DNA from 2 places in the Gilliamella sp. G0441 genome. Region 1 is predicted to be linked to the other one. Evidence: riboswitches for the same ligand, from Rfam matches in the RefSeq annotation. Region 1 holds a riboswitch; the other holds the start of a gene.
What was found. A riboswitch is a leader RNA that binds a small molecule or an ion and turns the genes downstream of it on or off. The one in region 1 is predicted to bind thiamine pyrophosphate.

Region 1 (15,711 bases):
GATATCAGAAACACCCAAACACCATTTGGTGAAAATAGTTCAGAAATATGGAATTTAGTTCAAACATTAAAACCCAAAATTGATGATTATTTTTTGCGAGTCGAACTTGCTCAATATGCCCCACAAGCACAAACAGCATTAAATGTTGATGAAAAATATATCGTTCCAACTGAGAATGGTTTACTATCAGATGAAGCGTTAGCAGAATTACCTTTATCTAAAATTGATACCCACAACTTCCTTGATCTAGTAAATGGTCTCAATCCTTTATGGAAAACTAAAATTACACGATTTAAGAGTCTTGTTTCTCCACTCTTAACAAATCCTAATCAATTAACAGAAGAGGAATGGCAACACATTCAATCAAGTCTGGATGCTTATTCTTCTTTGATTAATTCGTCACCAAAAATGGAAAAGTTAGAGGTTACAATTCAACCTACTGCTAGTATTGAAGAGTTATCGACCAGTACAATTAATAATATAATAAAAAAAGATTTATTTTCTCAATTCCAAGAGATGGTTGAGCAAGATAATAAAACCCCAATTTCTGCTTCCGATGTGCTAATTTTAGAAAAACTAGTTCTCTTTCATAAACATCTTTATCGTTTATTGGTTAATTTTACCTCTTTTTCAGATTTCTTTTCACTTGAAAAAAGAGCAGCATTTCAACTTGGTAAACTCTATATTGATGGTCGCTGTGCAACACTTTGTGTTTCAGTTGATAACATTGCCAAACATTCAACGATGTCTGGTTACTCAGAGTTATGCCTACTTTATTGTGAATGTACACGAAAAGGTGAAAAAAAGCTGATCGCCGCAGCCATTACCGCTGGACAAGGTGATTTATTGATTGAAGGTCGAAATGGTGTATTTATTGACAACGATGGTAATGATTGGGATGCTAATGTGGTTAAAATTATCACAAAACCAATCAGTATCCAGCAAGCCATATGGGCACCTTATCAACGTATTGGTCGCCTTATTACTGAACAAATTAACAAATGGGCAACCAGTAAGGACGCTGATATCGAAAAAACCGGTACACAAGTCTTACAAAATCCAGAGACTAAATTTGATATTGGCAAAAGTGTCGGTATATTTGCCGCAATTGGTTTAGCTATTGGCGCAATCGGTACCGCTTTAGCAACTATTTTCCAAGCGCTATTTTCATTAAGCTGGTGGCAACTTCCTTTGGTTATTATTGGATTATTCTTAGTCATATCGGGACCTTCTGTCATTTTGGCTTGGCTAAAATTAAGGCACCGAACACTTGGACCACTTCTTGAAGCATCCGGTTGGGCAATTAATGGGCAAGTTAAGATAAACTTATTATTAGGCGGATTACTCACTAGTAAAGCGGAATTACCAAAAAATGCTAAACGTAATTTACGAGATCCAATGAGAAAACGTCGTAATAAATTTGCTATTGTATTTTGGATAGCTTTAGTATTAGGTATAGGTATAACAGGTGGATGGTTATGGCATAAAGGTCATATAAAACACTTTATAGAGCAACATAAGCAAGAACTCATACAAAAAACTAGTGACACAGAAAAACAATAAAAACAAATCAATGATTATCGCCGATGATTGGCGATAATCATTATATCTTAATGTTGATAAACAGGTAAACGCCGACATATTGCTAATACTTTTTCTTTAACAGCTTGAATAGCTTGTTCATCATCAATATTATCTAAAACATCACAAATCCAATTAGCCAATTCACGAGACTCTGGCTCTTTAAATCCTCGCCTTGTAATCGCTGGTGAACCAATACGAATACCTGATGTCACAAATGGACTTTGTGGATCTTTTGGTACACTATTTTTATTCACGGTAATATTTGCACTACCTAATGCTGCATCGGCTTCTTTACCTGTAATTTTTTTATCGACTAAATCAATCAAAAATAGATGATTGTGTGTTTCACCTGAAACAACTTTATAACCCCGCTTTAAAATCACATCAACCATTGCTTGTGCATTTTTAACGACTTGCTGTTGGTATTGTTGATAAGCTGGTTCCATTGCCTCTTTTAATGCCACCGCTTTTGCTGCAATGACATGCATTAAAGGCCCACCTTGGGCACCCGGAAATACCGATGAATTTAATTTTTTATAAAGATCTTCACTACCACCTTTTGCCAAAATTAATCCCCCCCTTGGTCCACCAAGGGTTTTATGGGTTGTTGTGGTGACCACATGCGCATAAGGAACAGGATTTGGATAAACACCTGCTGCCACTAAACCTGCAACATGCGCCATATCCACAAATAAATAAGCACCCACACTATCAGCAATTTCACGCATACGCTTCCAGTCAACAATACCAGAATAAGCAGAAAAACCACCAATAATCATTTTAGGTTTCGACTCCTTAGCAATGGTCGCTAACTGTTCATAATCGATACGACCTGCCTCATCAACACCATAGGCAACCACATGATAAAGCTTGCCTGAAAAACTAACTGGTGCACCATGGGTTAAATGACCACCTTCAGATAAATTCATACCCAGTACTGTATCGCCAGGATTTAATAACGCAGTATATACGGCAAAATTAGCTTGCGAACCGGAATGGGGTTGTACGTTAGCATAATCAGCACCAAATAACGTTTTAGCTCGTTCAATAGCCAGTTTTTCAACGATATCAACATATTCACAACCACCGTAGTAACGTTTATCTGGATACCCTTCTGCATATTTATTGGTTAATTGAGAACCTTGTGCTTGCATGACTCTTGGGCTGGCATAATTTTCAGATGCAATTAATTCAAGATGATCTTCTTGACGTTGTTCTTCACCCTTAATGGCATCCCACAACTCCTTGTCATAATCGGCAATAGTCATTTCTTTACTAAACATTTTGACTCCTTATTTTCAATTACATTGGCTTTTAGGCTGTTGGTTAACTTTATGCTTAAAAATCACGATGAATTATCCTTACCTATTCAACATTTTATTTCAATCTTTTTTATGAGTTATAAATAATATTTATAGAAATAAGATTATAAAAATATCGATATGCTAAATATCCGATTAACTTATCAAATGGTTATGATTTAACCTTAACAAAAAAATGTTAATTTTTAATTTATTTTTTGATAAATAATAGATTAATTACACTCAAAATTGTCAGTTAACAGCATTCTATCTAGCTATTGAAATAAAAATACTCGCTGCTTTTTATTTTTCATAATATTAAGTATATACTTATGCAAAAGTTAATTATTGAGTATTTTGTTCTATGCCACTTTCGACATTAATTGTTTTACCTCTTTTAATTATTACCGTCGTGGTTGCCTCTTTTTTTAAACGCAAAAAGTGGCAACTGCTGGTGATCAGCCTGTTGACAGTTTTTATTGTCATGGAGTTAACTTCAATCTATTTTAGTGGCGGCTTTATAGATTATCAGTTTTACGTCAATTTAAACATCAATGACATTGTACAAGGATTATTTATTTTTAAAGTACAAGCACTCTTGGTTACTGCTGTCTTTTTGGGTTTTGTATTTTTACTGTTCAAGTTAGCGGGTTTATTTAAACGCAAATGTCATCCATTACTGCGTTTGGTATTTGCTATCATTGCCATTATCAGCATCAGTTATCACAATGGCCCTTTAAGCCGTTTATACGAAATTTATCAAGTGACAAACGCACCGCGGGAATCATTTGAACAAGCTCTACAAATGCTCAATATGACTGACTATACTAATAAAAATCAGTTAATTAGTCATAAAGGAAAAAATATTGTCGTCATTTCGTTAGAATCGTTTGAGCAAGGTTTTTTAGATTTTGCGGATATCACACCGAATTTAAGACAATTACGTCAAACATATACTTTCTTCCCGAATATGCCAATGAGTGTTGGTAGTAGCTGGACAACTGCATCAATGTATACTTACATGACGGGCGTGCCTTTTTTAATTGGTGGATACTCAACTTCTCCATTGATGAAAAGTAATCAAACTCAATTAATTAACTTAGGTGATGTCCTTAAAAAAGCGGGATATCAAACTCGCTATGTTATGGCTGGCCCTGACTTTGCTGGTATCGGTCACACAGCTGAACTATTGGGAATGCAAGTTGTTTCGGAAAAAAATTATCCATCCCAATACCCTAAAGCACCATTTGGATTATATGACAAAGATATTTTTGATATCGCTAAAAAACAAATTAATGATATGAATGAGGCAAATCAACCTTTTGCTTTATTTATTTCAACCGTTTCAACCCATGCCCCTAATGGATTTTACGATGAACGAATGGCATCGGTTATTACACCTAAAGATGACAATATGTCATTTGTTGCTGCCTCACTGGATTATAATGTCGGACAATTTATCCAGTATTTAGAGCATAACGGATTGCTTGAAGATACGATCTTTTATATTTTTCCAGATCACTTAATGATGGGTTCAGGTACCCCTACCATTAATCGCCTATCTCAAAAAGAGCGTAAACTTTATTTATTAACGAATGCAAAATCTGAAAATTTGAACAAATCTCCCGATCAAACAATCTATCAAATTGATTTGCCTAGATTGATTTTAAATGGTGCACAAATTAAAAGTAATGCTAAATTTTTAACCGATTATCTAACCGAAACCGACAGGGATAAAAAACAATTTATTGAACAAAATAAATCCAAAATCGCAACCTTAAATCATTCTGCAGAACAATAAAAATAGGGTTAAAATGACTGTCGATACCATGCTCATAGTTACTACCGTTAGTTTTTTGGGAATGATTTCGCCCGGGCCCGACTTTTTTTAGTTTTAAAAAATAGTTTAAGCTATAGCCGAAAAATAGCTTTATTCACGTGTTTGGGTATCATCATCGCCATATTAATCCATATGAGCTATTGTGTTGCAGGTATCGCATTACTAATTTCTACAACACCTATACTCTATAATGCATTACGTTATGTTGGTGCTACATACTTAATTTGGATAGGAATTAAAGCGTTACTTGCCAAAAATAGGGGTTCTAATTATATAGGTTCCGTATCAAATAGTAGAATAATCACCACCAAAACAGCTTTTATTCAAGGTTTTTTATGTAACTTGCTTAATCCTAAAGCGACTTTATTTTTTCTAGCCATATTTACTCAAGTACTAAATGAAAATTCTACACTGTATGATAAATTATTAGTTGCTCTGATTATTTGGACGGAAGCCATTTTGTGGTGGCCTTTTGTCGTCTTTATTTTCCAAACCCAGACCATCCAAAGACGCTATTATAAAGTACAGTTTATCATTGATAAAATCTTAGGGATTATGATTGTGATACTAGGTTTGAAAGTTGCTTTAGGAAGTTAAACCAACAATACTAACTTAAATTAACACTTATGTAAGTCTCTATTGAACGTCAGTATTGCTAATTCAAAAAAAATAACTCGCTTTATTTTTGAATATTTGGCTGTTACTTGATACACTGTGAGCTAACATAATAAATCATTATTTACATTTTTAATTATAAAATGATACAAATCATATGGTTACCGTTTAAAGACATTCCATAGGCTAATTGAAATGGATAAATTATTAAAATATGGTCGAGAACTTCTTGAGTTAGAATTAAGCGAAGCTCAAAAATTACCTCAACGCCTAGGCGAAGATTTTATTAAAGCTTGCAAACTCATTTTGATGGCAAAGGGGAAAATTGTTGTATCAGGTATTGGAAAATCGGGACATATTGGAAAAAAAATTTCAGCTTCTTTAGCAAGTACTGGCTCTCCTTCTTTTTTTATGCATCCAACAGAAGCGCTACACGGAGATCTAGGTATGGTAAGTGAAAACGATGTTGCTATTCTAATCTCATATTCTGGTCGTGCAAAAGAGTTTAACTTTATACTTCCAATACTGGCTTCAATGAATGTTCCTGTTATTGCAATAACTGGGACATTAGACTCACCATTAGCAAAAGCGGCAGATGCTGTGATTGATATTTCAATTGAAAAAGAAGCATGCCCTATGGGATTAGCACCAACATCAAGTTCAACTAACACCTTATTGATGGGGGATGCACTCGTTATTGCTGTGATGCGAGCTAGAGGTTTTAAAGAAGAAGATTTTGCTCGTTCACATCCAGCTGGTAGTCTAGGTGCAAAATTACTTAATCAAGTTAAAGATGTAATGAGAACAGGTGAATCAATTCCAAAAGTTTCACACACTGCAACAGTTTTTGACGCAATGCTGGAACTTAGTAGGACTGGCGTTGGATTAGTGGCAATCTGTCAGGATGATAATAAAATTATAGGGGTATTTACAGATGGAGATTTAAGACGATTGTTGTTAAAAAATGGTACACTACATGACAGTATAAAAACTGTTATGACGAGTCCCGGATATAGAATACCCGCAAGTTGGAAAGCGACTGAAGCTTTAAAATCATTTAATTATCACAATATTACTGCTGCACCTGTAGTGAATACTGAAGGTGAATTAGTTGGCGCTTTAAATATACATGATCTGCACCAGGCAGGTATCAGCTAAAACTATTGCTAAAATACCTATTGCAAAAAGGGGCTTTCTATTGAGATAATTACCACCCTAAATTTTTGTCGTATTAGACGGAGATACAAGAAATGTTACACAATAGGCATCATATGATTGTTAAAATCATCAAAGTTTTTATTGTGTGGTAAATTTTAACCAAAATTAATAGATGATGAAACTACAATGGCAGAAAAGCGAAATATTTTTCTAATTGGCCCTATGGGGGCAGGAAAAAGCACAATAGGTCGACAAATTGCGCAACAATTAGGCATGGAGTTTTTTGACTCAGATCAAGAGATCGAAAAACGTACGGGTGCTGATATTGCCTGGATTTTTGACTTAGAGGGTGAAGACGGATTCCGCGCCAGAGAAGAGAAAGTCATTAATGAATTGACTGAGAAACAAGGTGTAGTCCTAGCAACTGGTGGAGGTTCAGTGTTATCTAAAGAAACACGTAACCGATTATCAGCTCGTGGGATTGTGATCTATCTAGAAACAACGATTGAAAAACAAATGGCAAGAACTCAAAAGGATAAACGTCGTCCATTATTACAAGGTGGCAATACTCCTCGAGAGCTATACGAAGAACTTGCAGATGAACGTGAACCACTTTATCAAGAAATTGCAGATATTACTATCAAGACAGATGAACAGAGTGCTAAAGGTGTTGCTGGTTATATTATCGATAAAATAGAGCAAATTTAGACTATTAATTTTTATTATTAAAGTTGATACTGAACTAATAACATAGCAACTCAGTAAGTTAAGGAGTAAATATGCGTGTAGATAGAGATGACCGTTACATATCAGAAAAAGCAAATAAAGACTCTAAAACTTCATTAAAATTACTAAATTTAGTTGAAAATTTTTCTAAACCAAAATTAATAATTCTTGGTTGTGCCGTCGTCATTTTTTTGATATCACTCTATTTTGTGCTATTTAGTTCTTCAAATAAAAATGAGCCAACGCCATTGACGCCTCCTGACGTCAATGGATCTTTATTATCGAATACTGATAACAATATTAATGAATCAATAGGTAGTGCTTCAAACCTTTCTATAGGTAACACGCATGCAACTAATTCCGATTCTTTAACCAATAATCAAGCTACATCTGTATTAAGTGGAAATTCAATTGAGCAACAAACACACACAAGTAAATATAATTCAAAAAATGAACCAAATTATTCTAATGAAACTCAAACGGTCAAACAGAAAGTAAATACTCAAACAAAAAGGACTGTTGGAAATACAAGTAACTCAAAAAATATTAATTCAATTTTCAACAATGATGACTATACCATTCAACTTAGTGCATCATCATCAATTGAAAATTTAAAAAAATTAGCTGAAAGATATAACATTACTGATTACCAAATTTATGAAACTAAACGCGATAATAATAGTTGGTTTGTTTTAGTAAAAGGTAAATATTCATCATATGATGAAGCACAAAAAGTTATCAAGTCTTTACCGAGTGCACTACAAAAAGCTAATCCATGGGTCAAATCTGGCGCAGCAATAAATAAAGAGAAAATTGGAAAGTAAAGGATATGGTTCATTTATCCTATCAAAAACAACATAGGAGTTTCCGTTGAAAAAACAACGAGCCTTTTTAAAATGGGCTGGAGGAAAATATGAACTTGTGGACACCATTAGGCAGTATCTACCAGAGGGAGATCAACTGATTGAACCTTTTGTTGGTGCAGGTTCCGTCTTCTTAAATACCAATTATAAAAGCTACCTTTTAGCTGATATTAATAATGATTTAATTCAATTATTCAATTTATTAAAAACGAAACCGAATGAGTTTATTAATGATTTAAAAACATTGTTCAAACCTCAGAATAATCAGCCTGAGGCATTTTATCAATTAAGAGAGGTATTTAATTATAGTAAAGATCAATATTTACGATCTTTATTATTTATTTATTTGAATCGCCACTGTTATAACGGTTTATGCCGTTATAACAATAGTGGGTATTTTAATGTACCATTTGGTCGCTATAAAACAATCTATTTTCCAGAAAAAGAACTTAACTTTTTTGCACAAAAAGCACAAAATGCGGAATTTATATGTGCACCCTATCAACAGGTTATGAAAAAAGCAAAGCAAAATTCTGTGATATACTGTGATCCACCCTATTTATCACCAAATGAATCGGCCGGATTTACGGCTTATTATTCAAATAATTTTGGCTATGAAGAACATAAAAAACTCTCTAAATTAGCCGAAAAAATAGCTTATAAAAATAATATTCCAGTACTGGTATCCAATCATGACACGGATTATACAAGAACGTTATACAGTAAAGCTCGCCACCTTTATCGAGCTGAAATGCGACGCTCAATTAGCTGTGATGGTGAAGGTCGAAAAAAAATTGACGAAATATTAGCGTTATACAAAAAATATTAAAAAATTTAAGTATAAGCTTCTATGATTAGAGGTATGTTATGAAAGAGTTTATTATTGCACCATCAATACTTTCAGCAAATTTTGCTTGTTTAGGTGAAGAAACACAAAAAGTGATTGATGCAGGAGCTGATGTAATCCATTTTGATGTCATGGATAATCATTTTGTACCTAATCTGACAATGGGAGCAATGTTTTGCCAAGCGCTACGTGACTACGGCATAAACGCCCCAATCGATGTCCATTTAATGGCATCACCTGTCGAAGAACTTATTGTCTCTTTTGCAAAAGCTGGTGCTAGCAATATCTCTATTCATCCCGAAGCAACGATTCATCTTGACCGAACGTTGCAACTTATCAAAGATCATGGTTGTACCGCTGGTTTAGTTTTTAATCCGGCGACTCCGTTAGATCATTTAGATTATGTAATGGATAAAATTGATATTGTTTTATTAATGGGGGTTAACCCCGGTTTTGGTGGGCAATCATTTATCCCATCAACTTTAAAAAAATTACAACAAGTTAAACAACGCATTATTGAATCAGGGCAAAAAATCAGGCTTGAAATTGATGGCGGTGTCAAAGTTGAAAATATTGCAGAAATAGCCAAAGCTGGTGCTGATATGTTTGTTGCAGGATCTGCTATTTTTGGACAACCTGATTATAAAACAGTTATTGATGCTATGCGAAAAGAATTAGCAGGAGTTAAACATGCCTAAACTGGATGACATTCAAGCGATAGCATTTGATCTGGACGGCACACTCGTTGATAGTGTACCCGGACTTGCATTAGCTATTCAGCAAATGCTTGCTGATTTACAATTACCCACAGTTAGCAAAGATCAAGTAAAAAATTGGGTAGGTAATGGTATCGATGTTATGTTAGAACGTACATTTAAAGCAATCGATATTACCCCAACAGCAGAATTGTTTAGCCATGCTAAAAATTGCTTTAATCAGCACTACGATAAAGTTATCGATGCAGAAACAAAACTCTTTCCACATGTTAAAGAGACCTTAAAAACACTTTATGATAACCATTATCCATTAGCACTTGTTACCAATAAACCTGCACAATTTTTACCTGCTTTATTAGCATCATTAGGCATTAAAGAATATTTCAAACTGGTGCTAGGTGGAGGTGATGTTATCAAGTTAAAACCTCATCCAGCTCCACTTTATCAAGTTATGGCAACGTTTGGGCTTTTTAACGATCAATTACTCTTTGTCGGTGACTCTAAAAATGATATTACAGCAGCAAAGAATGCTAACTGCCCTACTGTTGCGTTAACTTATGGTTACAACTACGGTGTATCAATAGCGACTAGTGATCCGGATTTTTTATTTGACGATTTCAAAGATATATTAACCTTGTTACCACTGCCCAAAGCTGAGGCAAAAAAATAACAAGTAAAGTAACAGAATGAATAGATTAGGAATAAATTATGAGTAAACCGATTGTATTTAGTGGCGCTCAGCCATCAGGAGAACTAACACTTGGCAACTACTTGGGTGCTTTAAAAAATTGGGTTGCTTTACAAGCGGAATATGATTGCGTTTATTGTATTGTTAACCAACATGCCATTACGGTACGACAAGATCCTCAAAAACTGCGTAAAGCGACCCTTGATACCATGGCGCTTTACTTAGCATGCGGTATTGATCCGAAAAAAAGCACTATATTTGTACAATCTCATGTACCAGCTCATGCTGAATTAGGTTGGGCATTGAACTGTTATACTTATTTTGGTGAACTCAGTCGCATGACACAATTTAAGGATAAATCATCACGACATGCTGAAAACATTAATGCAGGGCTTTTTGATTATCCTGTTTTGATGGCAGCCGATATTTTATTATATCAAGCTAATTTAGTCCCTGTTGGTGACGATCAAAAACAACATCTCGAATTATCCCGTGATATTGCAATGCGCTTTAATGCCCTGTATGGTGATATTTTTACTGTTCCGGAACCCTTTATCCCTAAAGTTGGTGCAAGAGTAATGTCATTACAAGATCCAACGAAAAAAATGTCCAAATCCGATGAAAATCGAAACAATGTAATTGGATTACTTGAAAATCCTAAAGATATTGAGAAAAAAATCAAACGTGCAATGACCGATTCTGATGAACCACCTGTTGTACGTTATGATTTAAAAAATAAAGCAGGTGTATCAAATTTACTAGATATATTAACTGGCGTAACAGGAAAACCCGTCACCGAACTTGAAAAAGAGTTTGAGGGTAAAATGTATGGACATCTTAAAACGGAAGTGGCGACGCAAGTGATTGATATGATAAGTCAATTACAAACACAATATCACCAATATCGTGATGATGAAGATTATCTCTTTTCAATCATGAAAGAAGGCGCTGAAAAAGCTCGAGCTAAAGCGGATATCACATTGAAAAAGGTCTATGACGCTATCGGTTTTGTATAGTCTAAAATCAAATAACATAATTATTATTAACACTAAACAGTATTAATTGGCTTAATATAGGCATTTATTATCACCATAATAATAAAAGATAGAAGAGCCATTTAATTAAAATAGGTTAGTTATGAAGATTATCATTCTTGGGGCAGGACAAACAGGCAGTGCGCTTGCAGAATATCTCGTTACTGAAAAACAGAACGATGTCACTGTTGTCGATGAAGATCATGATAAATTGCAATCTTTGCAAGAGCGCTTTGATTTACAAGTCATTTGTGGAAAATCATCTTATCCACAAGTTCTTGAAAGTGCCGGTGCTGAATCTGCTGATATGCTTGTTGCTGTTACCAATTCTGATGAAATCAACATGATGGCGTGTCAAATTGGGCATGTCATGTTTAATATTCCGCAAAAAGTGGCGCGTATCCGCGCACCGGAATACAATGATAAAAGATATCCTTTTTTTAATAAAGAGTGTATCAATATCGACCATATCATTGCACCAGAAAACCTTATTACTAACCACATTAGTCATCTTGTTCAATATCCAGGCGCATTACAATTTGCCTCATTCAACGATACCCGTGTGTGTTTAGTCGCCGTTATGGCGTATTATGGTGGCGCGCTAGTTGGCAGTGAACTATCAGAGCTTAAAGAACATCTTCCGCATGTTGAAGCCAGAGTCGTTGCTATCTACCGTAAAAATCGCTTTATTCGTCCACTGGGTTCTACCTTAATTGAAGCTGGCGATATGGTGTATTTTATTACTCCGCCAACCAATATCAAAGCCGTGACCAGTGAGCTACAACGTTTAGAAAAACCCTATAAACGAATTATCATTAGTGGTGGTGGCGGCATTGCGCTTGCACTGGCTAAGCGTTTAGAAAATGATTATCAAGTCAAACTAATTGAACGCAATGCCGAACGGGCAGAACTCATTGCTGAACAGTTACTTAATACCACGGTATTACATGGCGAATCATCAGACCAAGAATTGCTATCCCAAGAACAGATTGAACTTACCGATCTTTTTATTGCGGTAACGGGTGATGATGAGTCAAATATTATGTCATCGATGCTAGCGAAAAGAATGGGCGCGAAAAAAGTCATCGTTTTAATCCAAAAACAAGCTTACCTAGAACTCATTAATGATAGTGTGATTGATATTGCTATTTCACCCCAACACGCTACTATTTCTGAACTTTTAAGTCATGTCAGACAAACAGGCATCGTCAAAGTTGTATCACTACGACAAGGCGAATCTGAAATTGTGGAAATCGTTGCGCATGGTGATAAAGAAAATTCAAAACTGGTCGGGAAAAACATCAATGGATTAAAGCTACCGTCTGGGGCAACAATCGGCGCAGTTGTACGTGATGAAGATGTTATTATTATCAACACGGATTTAACGATTGAAGAGAATGATCACCTGATTATTTTCTTGCCGGATAGAAGAGCGATTACCGATATCGAAAAATTGTTACAATAACATCTAAATCGAAATTTTCTATTATACAAACTTGTTAAAAGCCAATAGACAGTTCATAATATAAGCATAATTTTGACTCGGGGTGTTTTTTATTCATTAAAAAACTGAGAGTTTACCCGTTGAACCTGATCTGGATAACACCAGCGTAGGGAAGTCTAGCCATTCAACTTTACAATAGGCAAATTCTTCCCGATAAATCAAATAAGGAATGAACATGTCAGTAACCACATCGCTTCAAATCACTCAAGTTACACCTTTTATTAATCTTGTCAAAACGCAACGACCATTAGTTCATTGTATAACAAATGATGTTGTACAAAATTTTACAGCTAATGTTCTACTTGCTATTGGTGCTTCACCAGCAATGATTATTGCTGAACAAGAAGTGACTGAATTTGTTAAAATTGCTAATAGTTTACTGATTAACATCGGTACAATTAATCCCAATACCGCCAAAAGTATGCTACTTGCAGCAAGCCAAGCTCAACAGAGCCAAACTCCATGGGTACTTGATCCTGTTGCCGTTGGTTCGGCACTTGCTTATCGTACCGAAATTGCGCATCAATTATTATCATTTAAACCCACCGTTATTCGTGGCAATGCTTCGGAAATCTTAGCGCTTAGCGGTCAACTTGCATCATCAAAAGGCCCGGACAGTCAAGACTCGACAAAATCCGCTTTACAATATGCAAAACAATTGGCACAAGATTACCAGACTATCATCGCCATGACTGGTGACATTGATTATATTACTGATGGTCATACGACTTACGCTATAGCAGGCGGTGATATTGCTTTAACCAAAATTACCGGAACAGGCTGTTCCTTATCTGCTATGGTTGCAGCGTTTATTGTAAATTCAACCGATCCACTTTTAGCCACAGCAGCCGCTTGCTATATGATGAAAAAAGCTGGAGAAAAGGCAAATAAACAGCTTGGATTAGGCAGTTTTGCCGTATCGTTATTAGATCAATTATCACAATTTTATTCATCATACTAATAGGGACGTAGCATGCAGAAAAAATTGGATCTTACTCTCTATTTAGTGCTCGATCCGACACTATGTGGGGGAATCAGTGGCATGGTCGACACCACCAAAAAAGCCGTTGCTAACGGTGTAACCGCCGTACAATTACGATCAGAACAAGAATTGACAGGCAAAGATTGGTATAAAGCTGCTTTAGCCTTAAAAGAAGCACTCAGTCAAACATCAGTACCCCTATTGATTAATGATCATGTGGATATTGCTTTAGCTGTCGATGCAGATGGTGTGCATGTTGGTCAAAATGATTTGCCCGTTGATGTAGCTCGCCGATTGATCGGTAAAAATAAATGGTTAGGACTATCTGTTTCAAATCAACAAGAACTTGAAACCGTGCCTTGGCAAAACGTCGATTATATTGGAATTGGTCCTATCTATCCGACTTCAACCAAAAAAGATGCATCACCGGCAATAGGTATAGAGCGGTTAACTCAATTAGTCAAAACCAAACATTGTCCTGCTGTTGCCATTGGTGGTATCGACGTAACAAAAGTTACAGAAATAATACAAACAGGAATTGAAGGCGTTGCAGTCGTATCTGCTATTTGTGGTCAAACCAATATTGAACAAGCAACCACCTTACTAATTAATAAAATACATCAAGCTAGATAGGAAGCAACATCATGACAATTACAGCCCTAACTATTGCTGGTTCAGATCCCAGTGGGGGAGCTGGCATCCAAGCCGATCTCAAAACGTTTTCGGCACTTGGTGCGTATGGCATGTCTGTCATTACCGCATTAACAGCACAAAGCACCCAAGGTGTTAATGCGGTATTTGGAATTCCGCCCGAATTTATCGAAGCAGAATTTAATACCCTATATCAAGATATTCACATTGATAGTGTGAAGATTGGTATGCTAATGAATAAAGAAATTGTCACAACTGTCTATCAGTTATTAAAAAATCATCCTATACCATCGATTGTACTTGATACAGTTATGATCGCTAAAGGGGGACATGCACTTTTAAAACCCGATGCCATTACCGCCATACGAGAGCAATTATTGCCACTGGCAACAATTATTACACCTAACTTACCCGAAGCCGCAGCGCTTTTAGATTGTGATGAAGCGAAAAATGAAGATGAGATGCTAAAACAAGGGCAAGATTTACTTAAACTAGGTTGTAAAGCGGTTCTAATGAAGGGCGGGCACTTAGCCAGTCAAGAAAGTCCAGATTATTTAATCACCTCAGACCAAACAATCCGAATGACATCGCAAAGAATTCAAACGAAAAATACGCACGGTACAGGTTGTACATTATCAGCAGCTATTGCAGCTCTACTGCCTAAAAACAGCTTAGAACAAGCAGTTAAACAAGCGAAAGAATATCTTCATGGCGCCATTCGTCATGCTGATGATTTAAACATTGGTAAAGGAATTGGACCAACACACCACTTTTATCGTTGGTGGTGATCAGATATTACCATTAAAATATTGTTGCACTAGGGCACAGGTATTATATTTTTTCAGATTCGGTTAAGTTCTTAACCTCTTTACCATAGAGCTGCTCGCGAATGATTTTCGCAGCCAGTTCTCCGGTTACGGCACCGGCACCGCCGGCTAGTCCTGAGTTGCCTTGTAGTTCAGCTACCACGGCACCCAAAATCGCATGAGAAATTAAACGGGCAGTTTCATTATCTCCTGTCTGGATTTTTATCTGCTCCGCTACCCAAGGTGCACTGGCACCAGCCAGTCCGCCCGTGATGTTGCCGGTGATAATGCCGGTCACTATCGATATCGCACTGTCTATCCCTTTGCTAACATCACTCCCCATTCCGCCCAGATTTTTATTATTTTCTCTATTCGTTTTTAACTGCTCATCAACCG
Region 2 (15,711 bases), 350 kb from region 1:
TGCTTAGACCGACAAGAAAAAGGTCGTGCCGATCTTTCTGCAATTCAAGAAATTAAACAAACTTATCATTGCGAAGTGATTTCAATTATTACGCTTGATGATTTGATCCAATATCTTTATCAAGATCCAACCAGACAAGATCAAGTTAAACTAGTTGAAGCCTATCGTGCGCAATATGGTATAAACTAAAGTAAACTTTTACACAATCATCAAATAAAATAAAAGCGTTGAAAAACGCTTTTACATCTTTTTAGAATCCCATACATTTTTTAGACATTTAATCTGCTTTTTATCTATAATCTAGACTAGATTTATTTAGCCTTTTATTAGCAATACAACAAGTATTTTTATAAACAAATAAACATTAACTAAGGATAAAAAGATGAAAAAAACAATTTTATTTGCCATGTTACTCAATATTGGTATCGCCTTTAATAGTCATGCTGCTAACTCAGTTACTCAAGAATTGAATGTTAATAATACTTATTTGCAATTACAAGAATTAAAATATGGCAAAAATTTAATACCTGTAGGAGAAGTTGAAGCTAAAATTTCTGAAACCGTCATATTAAAACCTGACACGGTACAATTTTCTGTAACTTTATTAACTGACGCCGCATCACCCAACGATGCCTCAGATCGCAATGTAACGACAATCAAACAATTTAAAGATGAATTAGTGAAATTAGGCTTAACTGAAGACAATTTAGAGACAATTGGTTATCAAAACAATGTGAGAGAGATAAATCAAGAAAATAGTCAAGAAAATTCAAAATATCAAGCAAATATGAATATTGTTATAAAGATTGATAATAACGATAGTTTTGTTGATCTCAATAAAATATTAGATAAATATGATATTAATGATATTCATCAAGTAAAAAGTGATAAAGTTAAGAATCTCTATGCTTTCAATATTCGCGAAACAGCCCAAACTTTAAATAAAGCCAAAGATAATCTTTATAAAAAATATTCGACCATTACCGATGAATTAAAAAAACTTCAATTAACTGATTTCACCATAACCAATTCAGATACGGATAAAATATCACCGGAAAGAATTACAGTAAAACAATATTACGTTCGGCATAATCTTATGGTCAAAACAACTAAGCTTGAACTTATTGGTAAAATTATTGCTAAAGCTCAAGAATTAAAAATGGTCGTCAATGATGATACTCATTACAGTGTTTCGAAAGAAGCTGTTCAAAAAGCAATTGAAGAACATGAAGCAATATTATTAGCTAAACTTAAAAATAAAGTTGAACGACTACTGGCAAAACAATATCTGTTAGGTGCTCCTAAACAGCTTAATATAACCGGTGGAGAATTTGATCTGGAATCAGAATACAGAGACGCTCGACGTTATGCGAACAGATTGTATGCTGATGGATACGTGAAGGAGGATGTTAATATTTATGCACCAACAGATTACAGAGTAAAATTGGTTTTATCGGGTACTTTTGAAACACTTAAACCTATACAATAAACTTTTAAGATAAATCTATCATCAATTGAACACGCTCTCCTTAGTTAGCTTTTTAACTAAAAGCTAAATAGTCGGAGAGCGTTTAAACCCAAATACACTTACCATTTTATTTATAATTTAAAGTATTTATTGTACAAATAGTTTACTAAATCAATCATCCATATTTTCAAGCTACTCTTTTAAAACTTCGATTCATTTAGAATGGCTCTGCACATAAAATTTAGCATTGTCGTAATGGTAGATAATTTTCGAAAAATCGAATGGTTCTCCTGCTGATGTATAAAATATCTCTTCAACACATAACGCCGGATCGCCTGCTTGTAAGCCCAAGTATTCTGCTATTTCAGCGTCTAATTTTATCGCTTTAAAATATTTATCTGAAAAACCAATGCTAATTTTACAGATATCTTTCACATAACTAAATATTGAATGCTCAGCAATTTCTTTATTCAAATATGACACCAGTTTTTTGCGATAATAAGATTGTTCAAACCCATATATTTTACCATCAACATATCGCAATCGTTTGACGTAGTAGACTTGTTCACCCTCACAACATCTTAAATTTTCTTTCACTTTTTTATCTGGTTCCACAATATCAACATTAAATACTTGCGATGCTCCAGGAAGATCATTCAAATCCACACTAAACCCATGACTTTCTAAAAAATTGAGATAGCCACTTTTTTTGGGCTGTCTAACAAAAATACCACTTCCTTGTATTTGATAGATGACTCCGTGTCGTTCAAGTCGATTTAATGCTTTAATAATGGTCGTTCGACTTACTTGAAACTGATTAATCAATCCTTCAATATTTGGTAACTGAGTATCTTTGGGTAATTTTTGCTGACAAATAGCTTGTTGAATTTTATCGGCAACGTCCTGATATTTCAGCATTTATTTTCCTTACATTATTAATCAATAGTTAAATCACATTTTATACTTATTATTTTAATATCAAAGCGAGCATATTTAAAATTAGATCTAGATCACAAACAATAAAATTGGTAATTAACAATTTTCAATTTGTCGATAAGATAAGCTAACTGTATTTTTTATAAGGAACTTAAAACGATGTCGTCAAAGATCAGAGACTATAATAAGTTGGCTGTTGATATTTTGAATGAGTTAGGTGGTGAAGATAATATAGTCACTGTCGCTCGTTGTGCAACACGTCTACGCTTAGTGACACAAAAAACCCCCGAAAATGCCAAGGAAAATATTGCTAAATTTCCTGGTGTCATAACCGTTGTTGAAAAAGGCGGACAAATTCAGGTAGTTATTGGCACAAATGTCGATAAGGTCTACAATGCTTTTATACAATTAATTAAAACAGATAATAAAGTTGCAAGTGTCGAAAATAAAAATATATTAAATCTTATCATTGCAACAATGTCAGCAGTATTTGCGCCTTTTGTTTATGTCCTAGCTGCATCAGGAATATTACAAGGGATTCTAATCTTAATTAAATTAGCCTTTCCTGATTTCGGAACGACAGGCACTTACCAAGTATTCAATTTCATTTCCTGGGCACCGTTTGCTTTTTTACCTATTTTTATTGCTATCACCGCTTCACAACATTTTCGTTGCAATATTTACATCGCTGTAGCGTGTTGTGCAGCTCTATTATCACCAACATGGGCTGAACTGGCTGCACTCATCAAATCAGGACAAGAAATTAATTTATTTGGTTTGGCATTGTCTGAAACTACTTATACATCTACGGTTTTACCCCCTTTATTCTTAGTTTGGTTGTTATCGTATTTAGAACGATTTTTAGAGCCACGTTTACATAGCATCATCAAACCACTCCTGATGCCTCTTATTTGCTTAGTCATTATGGTACCTCTTACTTTGCTCGCTATCGGTCCGCTGACTGCAAATGCCGCACATTATATTGCTAATGGCTACAACTGGATTGTTAATCTTGCACCATCTGTTGCAGGTGGTTTAATCGGTGCTGTATGGCAGGTGTTTGTTATTTTCGGTGTTCATTGGGGAATCACACCAGTTATCATTGAAAATATTAATCAATACGGTCAAGATTCATTCCAAGCTTTCCAAACCATAGCCGTTATTGGTCAAGTGGGCGCAGCATTAGGATTCTATATAAAAACCAAAAATAAAGATATGAAAGGCGTTTCTTTATCCGCTTTTGTTACCGGGATTTTTGGTATTACTGAACCAGCTATATATGGTGTGAACTTACGTTACAAAAAACCATTTATTTACGGCTGTGTATGTGCTGCTTTAGGTGGCATTGTTGCGGGATTCTTTACACCTTATTACTATACCTATGCCGCTTTACCGGGTCCATTAACCATAGTTAATGCAATTAATCCTGAACATCCCGGCTCATTTATAGGCGTTTTAATCGGTTCAGCAATTGCCTTATTTGGTCCGGTATTGTTAATTCAAATTTTAGGTACCGGTGAAACAAAGTCATCGTCAACTGAGCAGATCGAAGATGATACGCCGAAAGTTTTAGTTGATGAAATTAAAATTACAAGCCCGATGACAGGTAAAGCGCTACCATTAAGTGAAGTTCCTGACCCTGCCTTTGCTCAAAAACTAATGGGTGAAGGTATTGCTATTGAGCCAACGGATAATCACGTTTACGCCCCTGATGACGCGAAAATAACTGCTGTATTTGAACGTTCAAAACATGCTATTGGTTTGACATTAAATAATGGTATAGAACTATTAATTCATTGTGGTATCGATACAGTGAATTTAAAAAATAACGAATTTAATTATCATGTAACATTAAATCAAGAAGTTAAAAAAGGTGATTTACTTATCAGTTTTGATCCTGATGCTATCAGAAAAGCAGGTTATCCGTTAATCACCCCAATTATTATTGTCAATAGTGCTGAGTATCAGCAAATTACATTAACCGATAAAATAGATGTTACAACTCAAGATATAGTATTTGACATTAAGCAATAACAAGGAACACAGATATGAAGCAAAAAACTTTTTTATGGGGCGGTGCATTAGCTGCTCACCAATTTGAAGGCGGATGGAATGAAGGCGGTAAAGGTCCAAGTGTAGTTGATGTTATGACAGCCGGTGCCCACGGTGTTCCAAGACAAATTACGCAAGACATTGAAGCAGGAAAATTTTATCCAAATCATACGGCAATCGATTTTTATCATCACTATAAAGAGGATATTAAACTATTTGCGGAGTTAGGTCTTAAATGCCTCCGTACATCAATAGCTTGGACAAGAATTTACCCAAAAGGTGATGAATTACAGCCAAATGAAGAAGGATTACGTTTTTATGATGCAGTATTTGATGAATTAATTGCCAATGGAATTGAACCGGTCATTACCCTATCCCATTTTGAGATTCCTTTACATATTGCACGTGAATATGGGGGATTCCGAAATCGTAAAACGGTTGAGTTTTTTGAGCGATTTGCGATCACCTGTTTTGAGCGTTATAAAAACAAAGTTAAATACTGGATGACATTTAACGAAATCAACAATCAAATGGATACGAGCAACCCTATCTTCTTTTGGACTAATTCTGGCGTGCAAGTCAAAGCTGGCGAAAATCCGCAAGAAGTCCTTTACCAAGTTGCTCATTACGAACTCTTAGCCAGTGCTAAAGCCGTTATCGCGGGTAAAAAAATCAATCCAGACTTTCAAATTGGTTGTATGATTTCTCACGTACCAATCTATCCATACTCGTGTAATCCGGAAGATATGATGGCTTCCGAGATTGCAATGCATCAACGATTCTTCTTCCCTGATGTTCATGTCCGAGGTTATTATCCTGCTTATGCATTAAAAGAGTTTGAGCGTGAAGGTTATAAACTTGATATTACGCAAGAAGATTTAGCATGTTTGAAACAAGGCACAGTTGATTACATTGGTTTCAGTTATTACATGTCAACAGTCGTTAAAGCTGATGTCAATAATGATAACCGTGACAATATCGTTAATGGCGCTTTACCGAATGCGGTAGAAAATCCTTATATTAAAAGCAGTGACTGGGGATGGCCAATTGACCCGGAAGGTTTACGCTATACATTAAACCGTTTATATGATCGCTATCAATTGCCGTTATTTATTGTAGAAAATGGTTTCGGGGCAATTGACCAACTCGAAAATGGTCATCAAATACATGACCAACCTCGAATTGAATATCTAGGTGCACATATCAAAGCAATGTTAACAGCAATGGACTATGACGGGGTCGATGTTATTGGGTATACCGCATGGGGAATTATAGATGTTGTATCCTTTACCACTGGCGAAATGAAAAAACGTTATGGTGTGATCTATGTTGATCGTGATAACGAAGGTAATGGTAGCATGAAACGATATAAGAAGGATTCCTTTGATTGGTATAAACAAGTCATTCAGACCAATGGAAAAAGTTTGGAATAAGACTTAGTTAAGCCAAACTCATTTATGGGGATTTTGTGATATTTCAATCATCCCCATAAATTCAGCTTAACGCCTTAATGCTTTAAATAGCTAAAAAGGAAAGATTAACTGTTTGTCTAATTGTGGATCAATAAGGGTGACATGAAAGCCGATTAACCTCACTCCCCTATCATTACGCCGTTCTTGCCAAACTTTGTACGCTTGTTCAATCAAATCTTGTTTATCCAACTTTGCCCAGACATGTTCTTGTGTCGTAAGTTGAAAATCATCAAATTTAAATTTTACCCCTTGTCTGGCTATTGATAAATCCGTTCTGACTTTACTTAATCGTCTTTCTAACTCTTCATAAAGTGGATCGAGTTGCAATAAACAGTCATCCCAAGTATGAATATCATCAACTAAAGTACGTTCAACCCCCACTGATTTACGTTGCCTGTCATTACAGACTTCACGCTCATCAATGCCTTGACATCTTTCATAAAGCACTCGACCAAACTTACCAAATTGATTAAGTAATTTAGTTAAATCATATTTCAAGACGTCTTGGCAATTGAACAACCCTAATTCAGCCAGTTTTTTTTCCGTGACTTTACCCACACCTGGAATCTTTTTAAGAGGAAGTTGCTGTATAAATTGCTCGACTTCATCAGGCGTAATCACATATTGACCGTTAGGCTTGTTCATATCTGAAGCAATTTTAGCTAAAAATTTAAGTGGTGCAACACCGGCTGACGCAGTTAACCCCAGTTCATTAAATATAGCTTCACGAATATCTTTGGCAATTAATGTTGCCGAACCATGACAAAGTTGACAATCTGTCACATCTAAATAGGCTTCATCAAGTGATAAAGCCTCGATTGCTTGAGTATAACGCTGAAAAATCTGATGAATCTGGTTTGAAACTTCTTTATAAACAGCATGTCTTCCCGGTATGACTTTAAGATTCGGGCACAACTTTACTGCTTGAGCCATTGGCATAGCACTATGAATACCAAATTGCCTAGCTAAATAATTGGCTGTCGCCACAACACCTCGTTTACGAGGATCTCCTCCTACTGCAATGGGGATGTTACGGTATCGAGGGTTGTCACGCATCTCAACTGCCGCATAAAAACAATCCATGTCAACATGAATGATTTTTCGCATAATCTGAATGATAGCATCTAAAATATAACTGTATAAATATACAATATCATACCTTAAATGCTTGTGCAATCAGGATATCAACTACTCAAACAATTTATCAAAATCCATTAAACCTTTTTTATCATAAGGATCACCAATCCAACGTACTGATTGTTTAAATTTAGGATTGACTAAACTTTTTTCAGGCTGATATAAACTGTAACTTAAGCCGGCTAAATCAGACCAAGTGTGAATTAAATCTTGTGAGCTAAATTTTCGATCAACGTAAGCTTGATAATCATTAGGATGCGTTTTTAACCAACTTGGTGATTCCCAAAGTATAAACGGAATGGTATACATCGGTTTGGTTGGTGCTTTTTCATTTCGTCCTAAGACATCATACGGTGGTGTTTGATAAACCTCTTCACCATGATCGGAAAAATACAACATAAAACCGTTATTATGGCTCTGTTTAAAAGTATTAAACAAAGTCGTTATTACATAATCATTATAACTCACTGCATTATCATAGCTGTTGTAGACTTTGGCGTTATCATCGTCAATATCGAATGGAATGCCTGTCTTATCTTGAAAAACGTTATATTCACTATTTTTCGGATAACGAAATTCATATTTCATATGTGTACCAAGTAAATGAATAACAATAAATTTCTTTTTAGCGGGATCGGTTAACACTTCTTTAAAAGGCTGAATTACAGCATCATCATATTGTCTGGCACTTTGGTTACGATCGTTATTCATATAATATTGTTTATCTGTTTGCTTAGAAAACATGGTTAACATCGTATTTCGTTTAGTCATTGTTTGTTGATTGGTAATCCAAAATGTTTTATACCCTGCTTGTTTCATAAGATGAATGAGTGACGGTTGCTTTAAATACAAATCGGGATGCTGTTCATCGGCAAAAGTCAGGGCTTGTTCTAAAATTTCGATCGTATAAGGTCTGGATGAGACAACATCGTTGAAAACCAATAAGTTTGGGTTTTCTTTTCTAAATTGTTCAATCATAGGGGTAGTATTTCGGTTATAACCATAAATCCCCATTCTTGTCCGTGTAGTCGATTCCCCAATAATTAAGACTAATGTTCTCGGTGTATCTCCATTACTATCTTTCAAATTTTCGAATGAAGGCAAAGATTGCAAATTGTTCAGAATATTTTCCATATTAGAAAGTTGTGAACGGTAAGCGATATAGCTGCTCATTAATTGCCAAGGTACTGTCGTTTCCATACGGCTTAATAAATGCGCTCCCGCTCTCTCAAAGGAGGTTTTTTTTACCATTACACTGATTGCTAGTGGCATCAAAGCATAAATAGCAATCAACAATGAAACTATCCACTTAGTTTTATTTTGGACATAAACCGGCTTGACTTGTTTCCAAAGAAATAGCGCCACTAAAATATAGACGACTAATACGGCAATCAATTTAAAACTCAAGTATTGCTGAATATATTCATTAGATTCATTGAAATTTGATTCAGCCATTATAAAAAAAACACTTTGTGAAAACTCCTGCCGATAAATCACAAAATACGCTAACGAAATTAAAGACAATCCGCCAACTATAATCCCAAAAATGGCTGCAATTTTACGAGTATAATTAGGAAAAAATAACACCGGTATCAGCCAAATTAGACTGTAAATAATCGAATCCCTTAATCCGATAAAATTGGAATGTCCCGACAAAGCGATATACAATTGCAAAGCGGATGAAAAATAAGTAAAAAATAATATAATCAAAAATAACGAGGAAAAACTAAATTTCTGATCTGCTTTCAAATTTTGCATAAATATCAATAAAGAATCATGATGAAAAAGTTTTTATAAGATACATTGGGTAGATTAATAAAACCTTAAGCACTCACATTCGATATTGAAAAAAACAATAGCCAACTGTAATCATTAATGCATAAAAGCAATATTAAGCATATTTTCAATGAATATACTGCTCAGCTAAAGATTAATTTTAGCGGATTAAATCGACTTCAAGCCTAATAGCTGAGCAACATGTTGATGTTCTGCACAGGTTAACTTTTTGGGTGAATGATTAAAAATAATCTGTCCTTCATCGACAACTAAACATCGTGAAAAATAATACAAAGATTCATCCAGATAATGGGACACCATCATTAATGTTAATTCAAATTCTTCACAGATTTGATTAACTAATTCAAGCATTTCAAAACGTAGTGATTGATCCAGTGCTGAAAAAGGCTCATCTAAAAGTAAAATCGGACGATGTTGAATTAGACACCTTGCTAAGGCAACTCGTTGACGTTGACCACCCGATAATTGTTCAGGGTAACGTTGATTAAATCCTGTTAATCCAACTTTCGCTAAAATATCATCAATAATTTGCATTTGTGAAATATTAAGCTTTAAAGAAGGTTTTAATCCTAAAGCAATATTGTCTTGAACCGTTAAATGGTCAAACAAATTATTATGTTGAAACAACATAGATACGGGGCGTTTTCCGGGAGTGACATTCGTCATATCTTGATCATCGAGTATTATTTTTCCTGTATCAGGTGAAATAAAACCGGCAATTAAACTCAATAATGAACTTTTACCCGCACCACTTGGCCCAACAATGACGACCCGTTCTTTTGCGGCAATACCAAAATTAAAAAACATTTTAAAATTATCATAATGATAATTAATATGATTGAGAGTGATCATCATCCACCAAAACCAATAAACTAAAAGAGATAATTAATAATATTGCCGCTGTGACACTACCATCTTGATAATGATAATGCGATAGTTGCTCATAGAGGTAATAAGGCAATGTGATGACTGACTGCCCACCAAATAGTGCGATAATGCCAAAATCCCCTAAAGATAAGATAGCCGAAAAAACAAAACTTTTTAACATTAATTTGTTTAATGCTTTATATTCAATCAAATAAAAATGATTCATCCCTTCAATATTTAGTGATTGGCTTAATAGCCAATAACGCTTAGTCACATCAAACATAGGGATAGCAAGGCTTTTAATCACAAAAGGTAATGCCATTAAAGCATTACATAATATTAATAAAATGCAGATAAACCAAGTATTACCTGCATACTGATAAAATAATATAAACAATCCTGACGCTAAAATCATGCTGGGAATCGCTAAAATTAACGAACTGGCTAACATTAATCGATTACTCCACGTTATCTTATGATAAATGAGCAATCGACTATTTGTCCAAAGAATAAATAGTGACATTAACAGGGTTACCAGTGCCGATCCCAATGCAATGAAAAGTGAAAACAGTGTTGCATGTTGAAAGGTTGGCGTGAACAGTGACAAACGGAAAAAATAAACACCATCAATCACAATATTTATCAAAGGAAGTAAAATAAATAATCCCCCCATAATAATCATGATTGAACTTAGCAAGACAGCCAAGCCAGAAACAGGAAAACGATAGTTTTGCTTTATAAAACGCATTGTGACTTGTTTATTATTATTAAACTTTTGCATTATTCCCATAAAGCCTACACAACAAAGCAATTGCAATAAGGAAAGCAAAACCGCTTGAATAAAATCAAAATCACGAATGGATTGATAAATCGCTACTTCAATGGTGGTATATTTTGGTCCACCGCCTAAAGCCAACACAATCGCAAAACTTGAAAAACAGAGCATAAAAATCAGCGATGCCATAGGCAAAATTTGCCGACGAAGATGTGGCCATTCAACCAATCGAAAAAAAGTGTAACCTGAAAAATTTAATTGAGCGGCTAGCTGTTTCTGTTCAACAGGCACACTCATCAGCGTTCGGTAAAACAGACAACAAACATACGGAAAATTTAGAAATATGTGAGCTAATAAAATTCCTTTTAAACCATAAATAGACCAAGAAAAAGGCCTGTCTAAATATGTAAAAATGCTAGAGAGTAAACCTTGTTGCCCATAAACCGATAAAAGCCCTGTCACGACAACAAGCGCCGGTAAAATGAATGTCACCGGCATTATTCGTAATAATAACCTTTTACCCCAAAACTCAACCATGGATAGAGCCTTTGCCATTAGAATAGCTAAGATAATAGATAGACATGTTGATAGTGTGGCTTGATAAAAAGTTATCCACAAAATATGTAATAAATAGCTATCAATATAACTATTTATCTCACCTGAGGTTATCGCATAATAACAAATGGATAATAGCGCACTCCCCAGAACAACAATTATTCCGCTTGAGGCAATAATACCCGGTATTAATGTTCTAAAATTCAACATGCAACTATCTTGGATTATTTACTGATTGCTGACTGCCATTCACGAATCCAAGATCTTTGTTCTTTTTCAACTTGCTCAGGGTCAAATTCTAACGCCTTTGTGACAGGCTTTATTTGCTGATAAGCCTCAGGTAATGTCGTTTGAATAATCGGGTACATTACATTCTTTTCAGCAATTTGACGTTGTACTTCAGGTTTGAGTAAATACTGTAAAAAATGACGTGCTAACTCAGGTTGCTGACTGTATTTGATAATACCTGCAACTTCAACTTGACGATAATGTCCTTCATCAAAAATTGCTGCTTCATAGCGATGATCATTATTCATAATATGAGCAATCGGCGATGTACTGTAACTTAAAACAAAATCAGCTTCACCTTTCAAAAACATTCCATAAGATTCACTCCAACCTTTCGTAACGGTTACCGTATTTTTTGCGATCTTTTTCCATACATTAGCGGCATCATCACCATAGATTTTTTTGATCCAAAACAATAAACCTAGTCCTGGCGTACTGGTTCTTGGGTCTTGATAAATAATGCGCCAATTGGCTTTATTATCAACAAGTTGTTGCATACTATGTGGGGGAGTTTTTATTTTATCTTTGTTATAAATAAAAGCAAAATAACCAAAATCATAAGGAAGAAAATCATTATCCCACCAATCAGTGTTAAGATTATCAGGCTTATTGATTTGATGAGGAATAACAATATTAGCTAACTTAGCTTGTTGTATGATGTTATTGTCTAATCCCAAAATAACATCAGCATTAGTCTTTTTCCCTTCGAGCCGGATCCGATTTAAAATAGATACACCATCTCCTAACGAAACGATATCCAATTGACAATCACACTCCGCTTCAAAACCTTGCTTAATGGCTTCACCAGGCCCCCACTCAGACATAAAAGAATTATAACTATAAACGGTTAAAGTTGGCTTGGCATTGGCAGTAGAAACAATGAAAAAAGATGAAAGAACAATGAATAAAAGAAGATTATTACGAAACATTTTGCCTCCAAAATAGTGAATAAAAGACAAAAGGTTTGAGCAGACATAATAACTCAAATCCCTCCGCTGGCATGATCCAGATCAGGTTCGACGGGTTATGTTAATCAACATTCTCAGCCTTTTGGGCACCCCGTTGAGAACAGGTGATTAGTTTAGTAGGTCGCAGTTTGATTGTAAATAAATATTATCGATGAAATAAGGAGATTAAGGGGTTCTAGCTTTAAATTTTCAGTCACTTTATTAGCTACAGCAATCAAACTTAAAACCAATATAAACTTCGAGTTTCTTCAAACATCACTCCTTGATAACTCAAAAAACTTATTCAATTTTTAAAAATAAACTTCATCACCATCTTTATAATTATTGTTAGTCATCTTGAGATTAAAATAATAAACTAAATATAATCATAATTTCATTATTTAATTTTAAGAAATGTGAATAAAGATTAAGTTTTTATTTAAAAAAAAGTAGATGTTACTCTATCGCTTTGTATATAATGATTAAATCAGTTAGTTAATAACGATTAAAGGATTAATTATGTCTCAACTTTCAAAAAAACCTCGCTGGATGCGTGATCTGATACGCTATTTACCATCAAAATCTCAATTTGTTTTAACCGGAAATATCCATGATTTACAAAAATATAAAGACAGTACAGGATCAATTATTTCAGAAAAATTAGAATTATTAATTTTTCAAGTGTTAAAAGATGCGAAGTTTAGCCATGTTTTAATGTGGAATTCAAATTCCGGATTTGAAGAAATTCAAACACCAAGTTTACCTGCTGTTAACAGTGATGAAATATTTAAACGACTTAGATTGAACGCCCTTCATAAATCAGATTCAGCTAAAATAAATCATTTAAGCAATACGTTGGATGAATTAGTCAGTTACAATGAACAACCAGTTGCTTTAATCATCGACTACCAATCTCATTTAAGTAAAGACCATCATAATTTAAGTTTTAGTGAGCATCAGCTTTTTGCCCGTAGTCTTGCCTTATCAAAACAAGAAAAACCAAAATTAATAGGTTCAGATAATAAATTATTTTTTAATACGATTATTTGGTTAGTCGAAAACGAAAGCGCACTACCTGATTGGTTACTAATTAATAATCCTAACATCAGGCATATCCCGATAACAACAACCAATTATGCAACGAGAATAAAAACAACTAATGAATAGTATTTATTTGATGTCAATTTTATTGGTTAATCAATTGGTGAAAAACTTACTCAATTAGAAAAATTTATCTACGACAATACTGCACTTGAAACGGCATTAAAACTGAAGAGCGACCAAACGATTAATAGAAACATTGAAAAACTAGGCCAACTGAATCGTTTTTGTACAGTTGCCACTGATTCAAGCAAAAGATAATGATTTGCAATTTTTACAAAAACGAGCTTTGAGTAAAAAACACTCAAACAGCTAATCAAAACCCTGTTAAACTAAAGTAAACGACATCATCTGAGCCGTGACAAGTGTTTACTTTATCGGTATTATATTGGGCATTTATGATAATTGATTAGGTTTAGTGTGAATATTCAACAATTACTAACTCAACGTGTTTCGCAAGCAATGATAATGGCCGGTGCTGATAATAACTGTGATGCCTTAATTAAACAATCAGCTAAAGTACAATTTGGCGATTATCAAGCTAATGGCATCATGGCAACCGCCAAAAAACTAGGAATGCCACCAAGAGCGTTGGCGGAAAAGGTTTTACAACATCTAGATATTGATGACATTGCCGAAAAAGTCGAAATTGCTGGCCCCGGTTTTATTAACATCTTTTTAAAAAATAGTTGGATTGCTCAACAAAATGAAGTTGCACTGAGTAGCGATAAACTGAATATTACCTTACCTGCAAAAGCACAAACGATTGTTGTAGACTACTCAGCACCGAATGTTGCCAAAGAGATGCATGTCGGTCATTTACGTTCAACAATCATCGGGGATGCCACTGTACGAGTTTTAACTTTTCTTGGTCATAATGTTATCCGTGCTAACCATGTCGGTGACTGGGGAACACAATTTGGGATGCTCATTGCTTATCTGGAAAAAATGCAAAATGAACATGCTAATGATATGCAACTATCCGATCTGGAATCGTTTTATCGAGCAGCAAAAAAACATTACGATGAAGACGAAGTTTTTGCTGAAAAAGCACGTAATTATGTTGTAAAACTGCAAGGTGGTGATGAATATTGTCGTGAAATGTGGCGAAAATTGGTCGATATTACCATGACGCAAAATATTGCGACTTACAAACGTTTAAATGTCACACTTTCCGTTGAAGACACCATGGGCGAAAGCATTTATAACAAAATGTTACCCGGCATTGTGGCAGATTTAAAACATAAAAAATTAGCGGTAGAAAGCGAAGGTGCAATCGTTGTATTTTTAGATGAATACAAAAATAAAGAAGGCGAACCAATGGGCGTGATTATTCAAAAACGCGACGGCGGTTACCTTTATGCAACAACCGATATCGCCTGTGCTAAGTATCGTTATGAAACATTACACGCCGATCGCATACTTTACTATACCGACTCACGTCAGCATCAGCATTTAGAACAAGTTTGGACAATTGTACATAAAGCCAAATATGTGCCTGATTCTTTAAAACTCGAACACCATATGTTTGGTATGATGTTAGGAAAAGACGGTAAACCGTTTAAAACACGATCAGGTGATACGGTTAAATTAAATGATCTTTTAGATGAAGCGACTGAACGGGCAAAAGTCTTAATTCAAAGTAAAAATCCAGAACTCACTGAACAAGAATTAGCACAAGTCGTCGATGCCGTTGCTATTGGTGCGGTTAAATACGCTGATCTTTCTAAAAATCGTACCACTGATTATGTTTTTGATTGGGACAATATGCTTTCTTTCGAAGGTAATACGGCACCCTACTTACAATATGCTTATACTCGTGTGTTATCGGTATTTAGAAAATCCAATATTTCAGAAGATGACTTATCGGGAAGTATTATTTTAGAAACAGAAAAAGAACGCGCATTAGCCACACGATTAATTCAATTTGATGAAACTATATCAGTGTTAGCAAATGAAGGCACGCCTCATGTGCTTTGTGCTTATCTTTATGATATCGCAACGCTTTTTTCAAGTTTTTACGAAAACTGTCCTATTTTGACAGCCGAAAATGAAAACCTAAAATTAAGTCGCTTAAAACTGGCTTCTTTGACAGCAAAAACACTGAAAATTGGGTTAGATATGTTAGGCATAAAAACCGTTGACAAAATGTAGCATTTAATAGAATAAATTGAATGGATGCTGAAAAGTAATATGAAAAAGTTTATTATTCGTCATCAAAATAAATTGATGGCTTTTTTATTACTTTTAATAGCCATTATTGCTGTTCGGCTTTATCCCCATCCACCATTATCGGAATCATTCACCTTTTCAACA

Region 2: another riboswitch for thiamine pyrophosphate. It lies ahead of thiB (thiamine ABC transporter substrate binding subunit); the one in region 1 lies ahead of thiM (hydroxyethylthiazole kinase).

The regions. Positions count from the first base shown of each region.
Region 1 is NZ_JBNRJF010000001.1:475,071-490,781, forward strand. Features, by position in the region: gene ACKJXD_RS02090 (hypothetical protein) at 1-1,563, shown strand, start outside; gene glyA (serine hydroxymethyltransferase) at 1,611-2,867, opposite strand; gene ACKJXD_RS02100 (sulfatase-like hydrolase/transferase) at 3,250-4,686, shown strand; partial or broken gene ACKJXD_RS02105 (LysE family transporter) at 4,700-5,322, shown strand; gene gutQ (arabinose-5-phosphate isomerase GutQ) at 5,536-6,498, shown strand; gene aroK (shikimate kinase AroK) at 6,685-7,206, shown strand; gene ACKJXD_RS02120 (SPOR domain-containing protein) at 7,278-8,048, shown strand; gene ACKJXD_RS02125 (Dam family site-specific DNA-(adenine-N6)-methyltransferase) at 8,095-8,916, shown strand; gene rpe (ribulose-phosphate 3-epimerase) at 8,955-9,632, shown strand; gene ACKJXD_RS02135 (phosphoglycolate phosphatase) at 9,625-10,320, shown strand; gene trpS (tryptophan--tRNA ligase) at 10,359-11,354, shown strand; gene trkA (Trk system potassium transporter TrkA) at 11,476-12,837, shown strand; TPP riboswitch at 12,906-13,006, shown strand; gene thiM (hydroxyethylthiazole kinase) at 13,052-13,837, shown strand; gene thiE (thiamine phosphate synthase) at 13,850-14,491, shown strand; gene thiD (bifunctional hydroxymethylpyrimidine kinase/phosphomethylpyrimidine kinase) at 14,500-15,297, shown strand; gene ACKJXD_RS02165 (hypothetical protein) at 15,341-15,711, opposite strand, start outside.
Region 2 is NZ_JBNRJF010000001.1:122,100-137,810, forward strand. Features, by position in the region: gene pyrE (orotate phosphoribosyltransferase) at 1-189, shown strand, start outside; gene ACKJXD_RS00570 (SIMPL domain-containing protein) at 383-1,489, shown strand; gene ACKJXD_RS00575 (GntR family transcriptional regulator) at 1,682-2,386, opposite strand; gene ACKJXD_RS00580 (glucose PTS transporter subunit IIA) at 2,564-4,438, shown strand; gene ACKJXD_RS00585 (6-phospho-beta-glucosidase) at 4,453-5,889, shown strand; gene dinB (DNA polymerase IV) at 5,980-7,035, opposite strand; gene cptA (phosphoethanolamine transferase CptA) at 7,117-8,823, opposite strand; gene thiQ (thiamine ABC transporter ATP-binding protein) at 9,010-9,669, opposite strand; gene thiP (thiamine/thiamine pyrophosphate ABC transporter permease) at 9,692-11,269, opposite strand; gene thiB (thiamine ABC transporter substrate binding subunit) at 11,284-12,276, opposite strand; TPP riboswitch at 12,317-12,419, opposite strand; gene ACKJXD_RS00615 (hypothetical protein) at 12,814-13,461, shown strand; gene argS (arginine--tRNA ligase) at 13,816-15,549, shown strand; gene pbpC (penicillin-binding protein 1C) at 15,589-15,711, shown strand, end outside.